Regions from separate parts of the Rahnella aceris genome, predicted to be linked through region 4. Evidence: predicted binding sites of a transcription regulator. Region 4 holds the regulator's gene; each other region holds the start of a gene.
What was found. The regulator PurR, encoded in region 4, represses purine synthesis genes. The targets are predictions, from matches to a motif close to CANGCAAACGTTTGCNTG.
Positions count from the first base shown of each region.

Region 1 (3,197 bases), on a different contig from region 4:
CCGGCAAGTAACCGCCCGGTGGGTAACTCCTCAAGGCATACCAGCCACAGCGCAAAAGCTGAGGAAATGATGGCAATCAGCATAGAAAGCAGGGTAATTAAAGGGTCGTAACCCATTGGCATCGAAGCATTAAAGGCCAGCATGCCGATAAAATGCATCGACCAGATGCCGATACCCATTGCAATGGCGCCACCTGTTAACCAAAGTCGGGAAGCCTTTCCCTCTGTGGTGGCAACCCGGCCTGCCATATCAAGCGCGGTATAAGAGGCAAGCATTGCAACAATGAACGAAAACATCACAAGCACATTGTTGTAATTACTGGAAAACATGTGAGGCTCCACCAACAGAGAGTCGAAAGCGACGGGTTAATTTGTTATCCGGCGATAATGGCATTAAGCCTTATTAAAGGCGAACGAAGTTGCGATAATTTTTTTGGCATAATTAAGATTAATCCGTAAGTGATTTTAATCAAATAAAAAGATTTTTGATAAATTAACCCTGAAGAAAGTCAGGGTTAATAAAGCGAATCTGATACGCGCTTTGAAAGTGTTGTCTATAGTTAACAAATAATTAATTGAAAAAGGACAGAAGACTTTTATGCTAACTGTGCATCATTTGGATAATTCCCGTTCACAGCGAATCTTATGGATGCTCGAAGAATTGGGCGTCCCTTACGAAATCAAATGTTATCAGCGGGATAAAGGAACCATGCTGGCGCCGCCATCGCTGAAAAAAGTCCATCCTCTGGGCAAGTCACCGGTGCTGGAAGACAACGGACTGATCCTTGCGGAATCTGGCGCCATCATTGAATACCTGCAGGAAGTGTACGATGAGGCGGGCACGCTGAAACCCACGGCGTTTGCTGAGCATCAGCAGTATCGTTACTGGATGCACTACGCTGAAGGTTCTCTGATGCCTTTGCTGGTGATGAAGCTGATTTTTAGCCGTCTGGGTAAACCGCCGATGCCGTGGCTCATCCGTCCGATTGCCGGCGCCATAGGACAGGGCGTGCAGAAGAATTATCTGGATAAGCAGATTTATACGCATATGGATTATCTGGAACAGCATCTGAGTACACATCCTTATTTCGCCGGTCAACAGTTCAGCGCGGCAGATATTCAGATGAGTTTCCCGATAGAGGCGATCAATGCCCGCGCCGGACTGGGAAAATATCCTCTGCTGAAGGCCTGGTTATCGAATGTCACAGCGCGTCCGGCATATCAGAAAGTGCTGGAAAACGGCGGTTCGTTTAATATTTTGCGTTAATTTCTTATCCATTTTTTATATTTTCAGGCGTTCATTGCGGGCGGAGTTTTACGTAATAAACGTCTTATAAAAGATAAACCACAATAAATACCCTGTTATTTATTTCCCTTCTTTCCCCTCCTTGTTTGTCTCTTTTTCTGCCACCGGATAAATTTCCACCACAACCGCGTTTTTATTGACCAGACAACGGTAAATTGTTGTCATTCACGGTTGATGTACGGCGGTTAAAGGCAGGATAATCGTTTGCGTAATTTTTTGTCCTGCCACACGCGATGCGAGTTAAACGTTTGCCTTGCCGTTCTGACGCCGTTTTCGGCGATTTCAGGCGACAAATAAGGAAGTGAACGTGCAGAAACGGTTTCATAATGACCACGCCGGCTAATCAGTAAAGACATTCAGAGGATTTTCCATGTCGAGTCAACAACCTCAAGCTGGCCGCGCAGTTGCGCCAAAAGGCCCGCTTGATGCTTTTTTCAAAATCAGTGCGCGTGGCAGTAACGTCCGCCAGGAAGTTATCGCTGGCTTAACCACCTTTCTGGCGATGGTCTATTCGGTGATTGTCGTGCCCTCGATGCTCGGCAAAGCGGGCTTCTCGCCAACCGCAGTGTTTGTCGCGACCTGTCTGGTCGCCGGTTTCGGCTCCCTGCTGATGGGGCTGTGGGCGAATTTGCCGCTGGCGATTGGTTGCGCCATTTCTCTGACTGCTTTTACCGCGTTTAGTCTGGTTCTCGGCCAGCACATCAGCGTACCGGTGGCGCTCGGCGCGGTATTTCTGATGGGTGTGTTGTTCACTATTATCTCGGTGACCGGCATCCGTTCGTGGATTTTGCGCAATCTGCCAACCGGCGTTGCGCACGGTACCGGTATTGGTATCGGCCTGTTCCTGTTACTGATCGCCGCCAATGGCGTCGGTCTGGTGGTGAAAAACCCGCTGGACGGCTTACCGGTGGCACTCGGCGCATTTACCTCATTCCCGGTCGTGATGACGTTGCTTGGTCTGGCGGTGATTTTTGGCCTGGAGAAACTGCGCGTTCCGGGCGGCATCTTGCTGGTGATTATCGCGATTTCCATTATCGGCCTGATCTTCGATCCAACAGTGAAATATCAGGGTTTATTCGCCATGCCTTCTCTGGCGGGGGCTGACGGTAAATCGGTGATTTTCGATCTCGATATTCTGGGTGCACTGAAAGCTGCGGTATTGCCCAGCGTGCTGGCACTGGTGATGACAGCGGTGTTTGATGCCACCGGCACCATCCGCGCTGTCGCCGGACAGGCAAACTTACTGGATGAAAACGGCCAGATCATCAGCGGCGGTAAAGCCCTGACGGCTGACTCCGTGAGCAGTATTTTTGCCTCCCTGGTTGGCGCATCTCCGGCAGCGGTTTATATCGAATCGGCAGCCGGTACGGCGGCGGGCGGCAAAACCGGTCTGACGGCTACCGTCGTCGGTGTGCTGTTCCTGCTGATGCTGTTCCTCTCTCCGCTGTCTTATCTGGTACCGGCTTACGCCACCGCACCCGCGCTGATGTACGTGGGTTTGCTGATGCTCAGCAATGTCACCAAACTGGATTTCAATGATTTCGTGGATGCGATGTCAGGGTTACTGTGCGCAGTATTTATCGTTCTGACCTGTAACATCGTCACCGGTATTATGCTCGGTTTCAGCGCACTGGTGATTGGACGCATCTTCTCCGGCGAATGGCGAAAACTGAACATCGGCACGGTGATTATCGCCGTAGCGTTAGTGGTGTTTTATGCGGGCGGATGGGCGATTTGATCTGTTTGCTCCCTCCCCTGCGAAGGGGAGGGTTGGGGTGGGGTATTAATGACGAATCAGTAGGTTGAAGTGTGCTTTGGCATGAGTTTTGTCATTAAAACCCCCTCCCGTCCTCCCCCTTCGCAGGGGGAGGAGCAAACCCATCTCTGATGTA
Region 1 covers NZ_JAADJV010000002.1:599,311-602,507, reverse strand. The annotation lists gene GW591_RS15120 (putative bifunctional diguanylate cyclase/phosphodiesterase) at 1-329, opposite strand, end outside; gene GW591_RS15115 (glutathione S-transferase family protein) at 598-1,266, shown strand; gene GW591_RS15110 (NCS2 family permease) at 1,676-3,043, shown strand.
Region 1: the regulator PurR is predicted to act here: its motif matches at 1,543-1,560, upstream of GW591_RS15110 (NCS2 family permease).

Region 2 (3,197 bases), on a different contig from region 4:
AACGCAGCGCCGTCAGCGACATGTTTTCTTTCACTGACATGCCCAGAACTAAGCCATCGCGCTTGCGGTCTTCAGAGATATAAACAATGCCGTTTGCCAGCCCGTCCTGCGGTGAGTGTGTCACCACTTCGCGACCATCAAGCGCCACATAACCACTTTTACGCGGTAAGGCTCCGTAGAGAATTTTCATCAGTTCGGTACGGCCTGCGCCCATCAGACCGGAAATCCCCAGAATTTCGCCGCTGTACAGATCAAAGCTGACGTTATCCACGCCCGGCCCGCTGACATCGCGTACCTGCAAACGCAGCGCACCGCGTTCATGATTAATGCGCGGGTATTGCTCTTCGAGGCGACGGCCCACCATCATTTCAATCAGCGTGTCTTCTTCAAGCGAACTGACCGGCCGCTCTGCGATGAACTGCCCGTCACGGAACACCGTCACGTCGTCGCAGATTTCGAAAATTTCTTTCATGCGATGGGAGATATACACCACACCGCAACCGGCGGCTTTCAGTTCCCGGATCACGTTAAATAAAGAAGCGGTTTCGGTATCGGTCAGGGCATCCGTCGGTTCATCCATAATGATGACTTTGGATTCAAAGCTCAGCACTTTGGCAATTTCGACCATCTGCTGGTCGCCGATGGATAAATCGCCTACCAGCCGGTCACTTTTGTAACGCAGATTCAGGCGCGCCAGCAGTTTATCGGCCTCGGCATACATCTTTTTCCAGTTGATGCGGCCAAAACCGTTCACAAACTCACGGCCCAGGAAGATATTTTCAGCAATCGTCAGTTGGGGGATCAGGTTCAATTCCTGATGAATGATACCAATCCCGGCTTCCTGAGAGGCTTTAGGGCCACTGAAAACCGCTTCCTTGCCAAGAAAATGCACTGAGCCGGCATCTTTCTGATAGATGCCGGTCAGCACTTTCATCATGGTGGACTTGCCCGCGCCGTTTTCTCCCACCAGCGCCATTACACGTCCCGGATAAACGCTGAGCGCCGCGCCGGAAAGTGCTTTTACGCCGGGAAAGGCTTTATCAATGCCTGTCAGTTGCAGCAAAGGTTGCATAAAGGCCTCAGAAGGTTACGCCAGCACACAGAATAACGTTCGCATAAGGCGAACATTCCCCGCTGCGGATCACAGCCCGACTTTTTTCGCTTTGTGCTTTGAATGACTCATGACTGACGTAATCCAAAGCAATGGTGTTTCCCTGGTGTTGTTCGAGTTGTGTCAATTGGGCGAGCAACGCTTCATGGAGTTGAGGATTTTTAGTGAGGATTTCCTCGGCGAGGATAGCCCGCTCAACCTGCATCTCATGTGTCACTACCTCTAAGACTTGTAAAAAGGTGGGAACTCCCTGGGTCAGGGCCAGATCGATGCGTTGGCAAGCTGCTGGCACAGGAAGTCCGGCATCGCCAATAACCAGCTGATCGGTGTGACCTAACCGGGCAATAACATGTGAGATTTCGGCATTTAACAGCGGTGACTTCTTCATTGTGAACTCCTACAGCGAAACGTTTCGCTCACCGATGAGTTTATAAAGATCCCCGGCCATCGCAACGGAGTTATGATGGAATTGTGATCAGCGTCGAAACGTTTCGCTGAATAATTAAGAAACCGCAGGGAAATTTGAGTTAGTCGTTTCAGAAAGGAGAACGCGAAAATAAAACAGGGCACCCGAAGGTGCCCTGCGAGCAGTAGAAATGAGGATCAGATTTCTACCTGCGTACCGAGTTCGATTACGCGGTTCGGCGGAATTTCAAACTGATCTGGCGCGCGTAAGGCGTTGCGGCTGAGCGCCATAAAGAGTTTGCCACGGAAGTAGAGATACCAGGGGCGCTTGGTCAGGATCAGTGATTCGTGCGACATAAAGAATGACGTTTCCATCATCCGGCACGGCAATCCTTCCAGACCGCAACGGTGGAACACTTCCTCCACGTTCGGCGTTTCTTTAAATCCGTAGCTGGCGACCACACGCCAGAACGTCGGCGAAAGCTGTTCGATGGTGACGCGCCGGACGTTATGTACATAAGGCGCATCTTCGGTGCGTAACGTCAGCAGTACCACACGCTCATGCAACACTTTGTTGTGTTTGAGATTGTGCAGCAACGCAAACGGAATGACGTTGATGGCGCGCGACATATACACAGCCGTACCCGGAACACGCACCGGCGGGGATTTCTCCAGAGAGGCGATCATCGCTTCCAGGGAATTCCCATGCTCGTTCATGCGGCGCATAAGGCGGAAGCGCTCGCTTTTCCAGGTCGTCATAACGATAAACATGCCCAAACCCAGCGTCAGCGGCAACCAACCGCCGGAGAACAGTTTAGTAGCGTTCGCCGCGAACAGCGGGATATCCATAAACAGCAGACCGATCAGCAAAAGCCCGACCAGGAAAGGTTTCCAGTGCCAGTTTTTGAGTGCCACCGTACAGGAAAGAATACTGGTCAGCACCATCGTACCGGTCACTGCGATACCGTATGCCGCTGCCAGATTGCTCGAATGCTCGAAGCTGGCGATAACGATAACCACCGCAAAGTACAGCAACCAGTTAATGGCCGGGATGTAAATCTGGCCTGCTTCCATTTCTGAAGTGTGGATGATGCGCATTGGCGGTAGATAGCCTAAACGCACAGCCTGACGCGTCAGGGAAAACACGCCGGAAATCACCGCCTGAGAGGCAATAATGGTCGCGAGTGTTGCCAGAACCAGTAACGGGATCAATGCCCAGTCAGGCGCCAGCAGAAAGAACGGGTTTTTAATCGACTCCGGGTCTTTCAGCAGCAATGCGCCCTGACCGAAGTAGTTCAGCACCAGAGAAGGCAGCACCACGGTGAACCAGGCCAGACGGATCGGGAATTTCCCGAAGTGGCCCATATCCGCATACAGCGCTTCCACACCGGTAATCGACAGAACGACCGCGCCAAGTGCCAGGAAGGAAAACGACTTATGCTCGATAAAGAAGTTAACCGCCCACATCGGGTTCATGGCGCGAAGTACTTCAGGGTTCTGCATGATGCTGTTCACGCCGAGAACAGCCAGCGTCAGGAACCACAACAACATCACCGGCGCAAACAGTTTGCCCACGATGCCGGTGCCGTGTTTCTGAATAATGAAAAGCAGCGTCAGGACAGTAATAGATAAGGGGACGATATAAGGATCGAGTGAAGGTGCTGCGATTTCCAAACCTTCC
Region 2 covers NZ_JAADJV010000004.1:439,004-442,200, reverse strand. The annotation lists gene rbsA (ribose ABC transporter ATP-binding protein RbsA) at 1-1,072, opposite strand, end outside; gene rbsD (D-ribose pyranase) at 1,080-1,499, opposite strand; gene kup (low affinity potassium transporter Kup) at 1,715-3,197, opposite strand, start outside.
Region 2: the regulator PurR is predicted to act here: its motif matches at 1,512-1,529, upstream of rbsD (D-ribose pyranase).

Region 3 (3,197 bases), 1.3 Mb from region 4:
TTTTTGGCATTCTTCTGCTCAATATCAGCGCCTTCGGTTTACCGAAAGCCGCTTACCTGAATCCGGCATTTGCCGGAACGCCTTCAGCTTCTGATACCTGGACCTGGGCGGTGCTCGACGCGCTGGCGCAAGGCAAATTCCTGATGATGTTCGCCATGCTGTTTGGCGGCGGTCTGTTTTTATTGCTGCCGCGCGGCAAACACTGGATCCAGGCCCGGCTGTCGATTTTATTACTGTGCGGTTTTCTTCATGCCACCCTGATGTGGGACGGTGATATTTTGCTGTCATACGGGCTGATTGGTCTGGTGTGCTGGAGGATGGTGCGGGAAGGGCGCAGCAGTCAGTCGCTGATTTCAACGGGCATCATTTTGTATCTGATCGGTGTGGCCGTGCTGGCGATGCTGGGATTTATTACCTCGCCGAAGCCCGGTAGTTTCTGGCTTCCGGGACCGGCGGAAATTCAGTATGAACAATACTGGCGGCTGAAAGGGGGTTGGGAAGCTATCCGCAACCGGCTCGATTTACTGTCATCCAGTTTGCTGGCGATTGGCGCGCAATACGGCTGGGAACTGGCGGGCGCCATGCTGATTGGCTCCGGCCTGATGCGCAGCGGATGGCTCAAAGGTGCGTTTCGCGTCTCGCATTACCGCAAGGTCGCAGCCGTACTGTTACCGCTTTCATTGCTGATTCAGATCCCGGCGATTTATCTGCAATACCGTACCGGCTGGGACTACCGCTGGAGCGGTTTTCTGTTGCAGGTGCCGCGTGAAATTGGCTCGCTGATGCAGGCGGTGAGCTATCTGGCGCTGTGCTACGGCTTCTGGCCGCTGATTTCCCGCTGGCGCATAACGCACTGGATTTCGCAGACTGGCCGCATGGCACTGACCAATTACCTGTTACAGACGCTCATCTGCATCACCTTCTTCAATGTTTTCGGCTTCTATCAGCACTTTGACCGCCTGCAGCTGGTCGCACTGGTGCCGCTGGTCTGGGTGTGCAATGTGCTGGTGACATTGCTGTGGCTGCGTCATTTCCGCCAGGGGCCGGTGGAGTGGCTCTGGCGTCAACTGACGGCGAAAGCAGCGGGTGAAGAACTAAAAGCTGCCTGAACCTGACGTTGATATATCATCCTAAATGATGGATTTGGGATGAAGGTTGCATATTTGTATGTAAACGTTTTCTTTCCTGTGACGAGATTCACGCAGGCGTTTTCGCAAAATGTTTAGGATAGCGGTCGTGCCTCTCCGATGACCACTACACTAAAAAAGGAAACGCCATGCGCACTTCACCTCGCTTCTCTTTGTCTGGTTTCTTTACCTCCTGGGTCAAAAATTTCCGTATTCCTCCGTACCATTCCCTGACTGATCACGGAGCGACGCATGGTCACAATTCGTGATGTCGCCCGGCTGGCGGGGGTTTCTGTCGCCACCGTGTCACGTGTTCTGAACAATCCGTCTATTGCCAGCAAAGAAGCGCGCGAGCAGGTGTTACAGGCCGTCGCCACGCTGGGATACCGGCCCAATGCCAATGCGCAGGCACTGGCGACGCAAAGCAGCGATACCATCGGCGTGGTGGTGATGGATGTTTCAGACCCGTTCTTTGGCGCGCTGGTGAAAGCCGTTGATACCGTCGCGCAGCAGCATCAGAAATACGTCCTGATAGGCAACAGCTATCATATTGCTGAAAAAGAAAGGTACGCCATTGAAGTTCTGATTCGTCAGCGCTGTAACGCACTCATTGTGCATTCCAAGGCGCTGGGGGATGACGAGCTTTCGCGATTTATGGATCAGGTGTCGGGCATGGTGCTGATTAACCGTGTCATTCCGGGCTACGAGCACCGCTGTGTCTGGCTTAACAACGTCAGTGGCGCGGAAATGGCAACCCGCCTGTTGCTGTCCCAGGGGCACCAGCGCATTGGTTACATCGGTTCAAGTCATGGTATCGAAGACGATTTGCAGCGCTACCAGGGCTATTCGCAGGCAATGACGCAGGCACATCAGAGCGGAGATGCGCCACCTGCTGCATGGCGGGCGCAAAGTTCGCCGGATCTGCAGGGCGGGGAAGCGGCGATGGTGGAACTGCTCGGGCGTAATCTGCACCTCAGCGCGGTGTTCGCCTACAACGATTCGATGGCTGCGGGGGCGATGGCCGTGTTGAAAGAAAACGGAATTAACATTCCCGATGACTTTTCGCTGATCGGTTTTGATGACATTCCGATTGCCCGCTATACCAGCCCGAAAATGACCACTGTGCGTTATCCGATCGTTTCCATGGCGACGCTTGCCACTGAACTGGCTTTAAAAGGTGCGGCAGAACAGTTAGCTGCGGGCATTTCGCATTGCTTCATGCCTACGCTGGTCAGACGCCACTCGGTAGCTCCCTGGCAAAATGTGGCACCCGTCACTTATTGATCAAATAACGCGATGTAACCGTTTTCAATCTGTGAGAACTTTCACAGTTTATTAACATCGGGCGCATTATGATTCATTCGTTTTCAATATGATTCAATTTGGGTCCGGTTTACCGGACTTGTTTCACAGCGAGTCAGGACGTTATAAGTCAAGGATGGCAGGCACCCACAATCGTGACGTGGAGCTGTACTGCTCCCGCAGGGATTTCCGGTGCCAAATTCTGTAACACCCTACATAACCGGAGATACAAATGAATAAGAAGGTCTTCACCCTGGCGACTCTGGCTGCAAGCATGATGTTTGGTTTTGCCGCACATGCTGCTGATACTAAAATCGGTGTCACCATCTACAAATATGACGACAACTTCATGTCCGAAGTTCGTAAAGCCATTGAGAAAGATGCGAAAGCCACTCCAGATGTGCAACTGCTGATGAATGACTCGCAAAACAGCCAGTCTACCCAGAACGACCAGGTTGACGTTATGCTGGCGAAGGGTGTTAAAGCGTTGGCCATTAACCTGGTTGACCCGGCTGCTGCCCCGGTCATCATTGAAAAAGCCCGCGGTGCTGGCATTCCTGTCGTTTTCTATAACAAAGAACCTTCCCGTAAAGATTTAGACAGCTACGACAAAGCCTATTATGTCGGGACTGATTCTAAAGAATCCGGCGTGATCCAGGGTGAGCTGATTGCTAAACACTGGAAAGCTAACCCGGCCTGGGATCTGAACAAAGACGGCGTGATTCAATACGTGCTGATCAAAGGCGAGCCGGGCCATCCGGATGCTGA
Region 3 covers NZ_JAADJV010000001.1:584,236-587,432, forward strand. The annotation lists gene yeiB (DUF418 domain-containing protein YeiB) at 1-1,109, shown strand, start outside; gene galS (HTH-type transcriptional regulator GalS) at 1,380-2,411, shown strand; gene mglB (galactose/glucose ABC transporter substrate-binding protein MglB) at 2,662-3,197, shown strand, end outside.
Region 3: the regulator PurR is predicted to act here: its motif matches at 1,199-1,216, upstream of galS (HTH-type transcriptional regulator GalS).

Region 4 (3,197 bases):
ATTACGTGTGGCGGTTGACCGGATTGTAAAACCCGCACGGACACGGCGTCTGGTGCTCGATTTCTACCGCCATTTTGCGGACACCGAACTCATTATTCACTCAGAAGTGTTTAATGGTGTCTGGGATGCGCTGGTTGACGGGCGGGCAGACGTGGCGATCGGTGCTACACGCGCGATACCGGTTGGCGGGGGCTTCAGTTTTCGTGACATGGGATTTATGGACTGGCATTGCGTCGTCAGCCCGCAACATCCGCTGGCTCAGTTATCCGGCGCGCTGAATGATGATGAGTTGCGGCCTTATCCTGCACTCTGTCTGGAAGACACCTCCCGGACATTGCCTAAGCGGGATACATGGACGCTTGATAACCAGCGGCGGCTGGTCGTGCCAGACTGGACCTGTGCGCTGGAATGCCTGACCGAAGGCTTATGCGTGGGTATGATGCCGGTTCATCGCGTCACGCCGTGGATAGAACAGAAAAAGTTGCAGGTGCTGACGCTGGAAAATACGTTTCCCGACAGCCCGTGTTGCCTGACGTGGGATCAAAGCAATCCGTCACCCTCGCTGGCCTGGTTGCTGGAATATATGGGCGATACAGAAACCATGAATCAGGAATGGCTGCGTGATTAGAAAAAAACGCCTGCATCTGCAGGCGTTCGATATCTGTTAACGGCGGTAATCGCGGTACGGACCATCGGCTACGGAACGGCGTTCGACCAGTTTCGGATGCACCTCAATGGTCTGAGACTCTTCACGCTTACTGACAATTCTGTCCAGCAACATGGTAAAGGCCATTTCACCCAGACGTTCTTTCGGCTGATGCACGGTTGTCAGCGCGGGGGAGAAGTAACGGGCGTTACGCACATTGTCGTAACCGATCACGGAAATATCCTGAGGAACGCGCAGGCCCAGTTCGTCTGCGGCACAGATTGCGCCCATTGCCATCACATCGCCACCACAGAATACGGCAGTCGGGCGGTGCTTCTGCATCAGAATTTTATGCATCGCCTGATAGCCCGATTCCGGCTCGAAATCGCCCTGAACCACCCATTCGTCACGCAGCGGAATATTGGCTTCAGTCAGTGCTTTCACAAAACCCTGGAAGCGGCCACCGCCGGTATTACGTGCCAGTTGGCCCGGGATCACCCCAATATCACGATGACCGCGTTCAATCAGATAACGCCCGGCCATGTAACCCCCTTCGAAAGCATTATCAATAATGCTGTCGGTGAAGTTCTTACGCGCTTCGCCCCAGTCCATGACCACCATTGGGATCGAACGGTGCTCCTCGAGCATATTGAGCAACTCATCAGGATATTCCGCGCACATCACCAGCAAGCCATCGACGCGTTTTTGCGCCAGCATTTGCAGGTAGGCTTGTTGTTTTTCCAGATTATTATGCGAGTTACACAAAATCAGCGTATAGCCTTTGGAGAAGCAGCTGTTTTCTACGGCTTCAATCACTTCGGCAAAATAGGGCGCTTCGCTGGAGGTGGCAAGCAGACCGATCGTTTTGGTGTTATTGACCTTCAGACTGCGGGCTACAGCACTCGGCGAGTAATGTAACTCTTTGATTGCAAGGAGAACCGCTTCTTTGGTTTCTTCGGCGACGAAACGTGTTTTATTGATGACGTGCGACACGGTTGTAGTGGAAACGCCAGCGCGCTTTGCGACATCTTTAATCGTTGCCATGTAAACAATGACTCCTGAACTCACGTGTTTCAGCACGTTAGCATTATGTTAATCGTTTGCTTGCGTGGATCTCACTGCTGGCTTCTAAAAGGGCAGTGAAATCGTTGGGTGGATTCTTCAGAATGAGGCGTGAAATGCTCTCGGGTGAAATCAACCGGCACACAGGCGTGTTAACCGACAATTTTCTCTTATAATGCAGGAAAGTGGAAGTAAAATTCTCAGGGATACATTGTCATTCAGCACAAGATTTTAAATGTTAATTATGCGAAAATGCGTTGGCACACAATTAGTGTGGCTTAAAAAATGCCACAATTTGATCCGAAAGGGGGGTTTGATGGACAGCAACCTGAAATTATCGTTGATCACCACGGTATGCGCTTTGCTTATGATTATCGCTTTCAGTTTCACTGCGGTGATGAACTGATTCAGTAAGTGATCCGCCATAAAAAAGGGCGATTCCTGTTACAGGAATCGCCCTTTTCAATTTTACGCAGTGGCCGTTACCGCCGATACTCTTCCCTGCAGAAACTCTTCGTTAAATGCTATTCAATGGCTGATTAGCGAAACTTCAGACTTAACGAATTGTTTATTATCGGATCGTTTTCGGCGTCATTACCCGGCGTGCACCCACATAATGATCTTGCCAGTAATCGTCGCCGAGAGAGGTGATTTTAATGTCTTCGCCCGTTCTTGGAGACTGAATAAACTTGCCGTTCCCCACGTAAACACCAACATGGTCTGCTGCGCCGCGGTTATTGATTCTGAAGAACACCAGATCACCGCTTTCAAGTTCGCCGCGTTTAACCGGAGCCGCATCGCGCAGGTGATACATTTCATTCGCTGTGCGTGGCATTTTAATACGGATCAAATCTTTGTAGGCGTAATAGACTAAGCCGCTGCAATCAAAACCGGTATTCGGCGAGGTTCCGCCCCAGCGATACGGTTTTCCTACCTGATGCATCAGTTTGGTCATCGCCGTTTGCTGGGCATGCTGATAGCGTTTTTTATGCGTTGCACTTAGCGTAATCGGTTTGCTGTCTTCTTCGGGCTTTTTACCTTTACGGTGCCGGCCATACGCTTCTTTTTTACTGACCCTTTCCGTGCTGTTTTTCGCGAGTGAACGGGTTTTGGCGTGTTTCACTGTTTTGCTTTCGGCCCGCGTGGTCTTCAGTGTCTTTTCTTTTTTACTTTCGGCCCGGGTCGTTTTGACACTTTTCTCCGTCGTGGTCTTTCGTTTAGCCAGTTCGGTACTTTTAACTTTCTTCTTCGAATTCTTGTCCTGAATTTTTTGTTCTGTCACTGGCGCGATTTTAGTTTTTTTACTGGTTTTCGCGGCCACCGTTTTTCGCTTTCGCCGTTCTTCAGGTGCAGCCTGATTAACATGGCTTTTACGCTGATCGGCAGAAACACGTGTCTGCGGCGATGCATGTGCCATATTCAGAAATAGCTGGGTAAAGAGCAGCACAAAAAGCGTGAACAGTAAGCGCATAGCTTCGTTACCATGAGT
Region 4 covers NZ_JAADJV010000001.1:1,892,281-1,895,477, reverse strand. The annotation lists gene punR (DNA-binding transcriptional activator PunR) at 1-628, shown strand, start outside; gene purR (HTH-type transcriptional repressor PurR) at 665-1,690, opposite strand; gene cydH (cytochrome bd-I oxidase subunit CydH) at 1,944-2,114, shown strand; gene GW591_RS08545 (C40 family peptidase) at 2,280-3,179, opposite strand.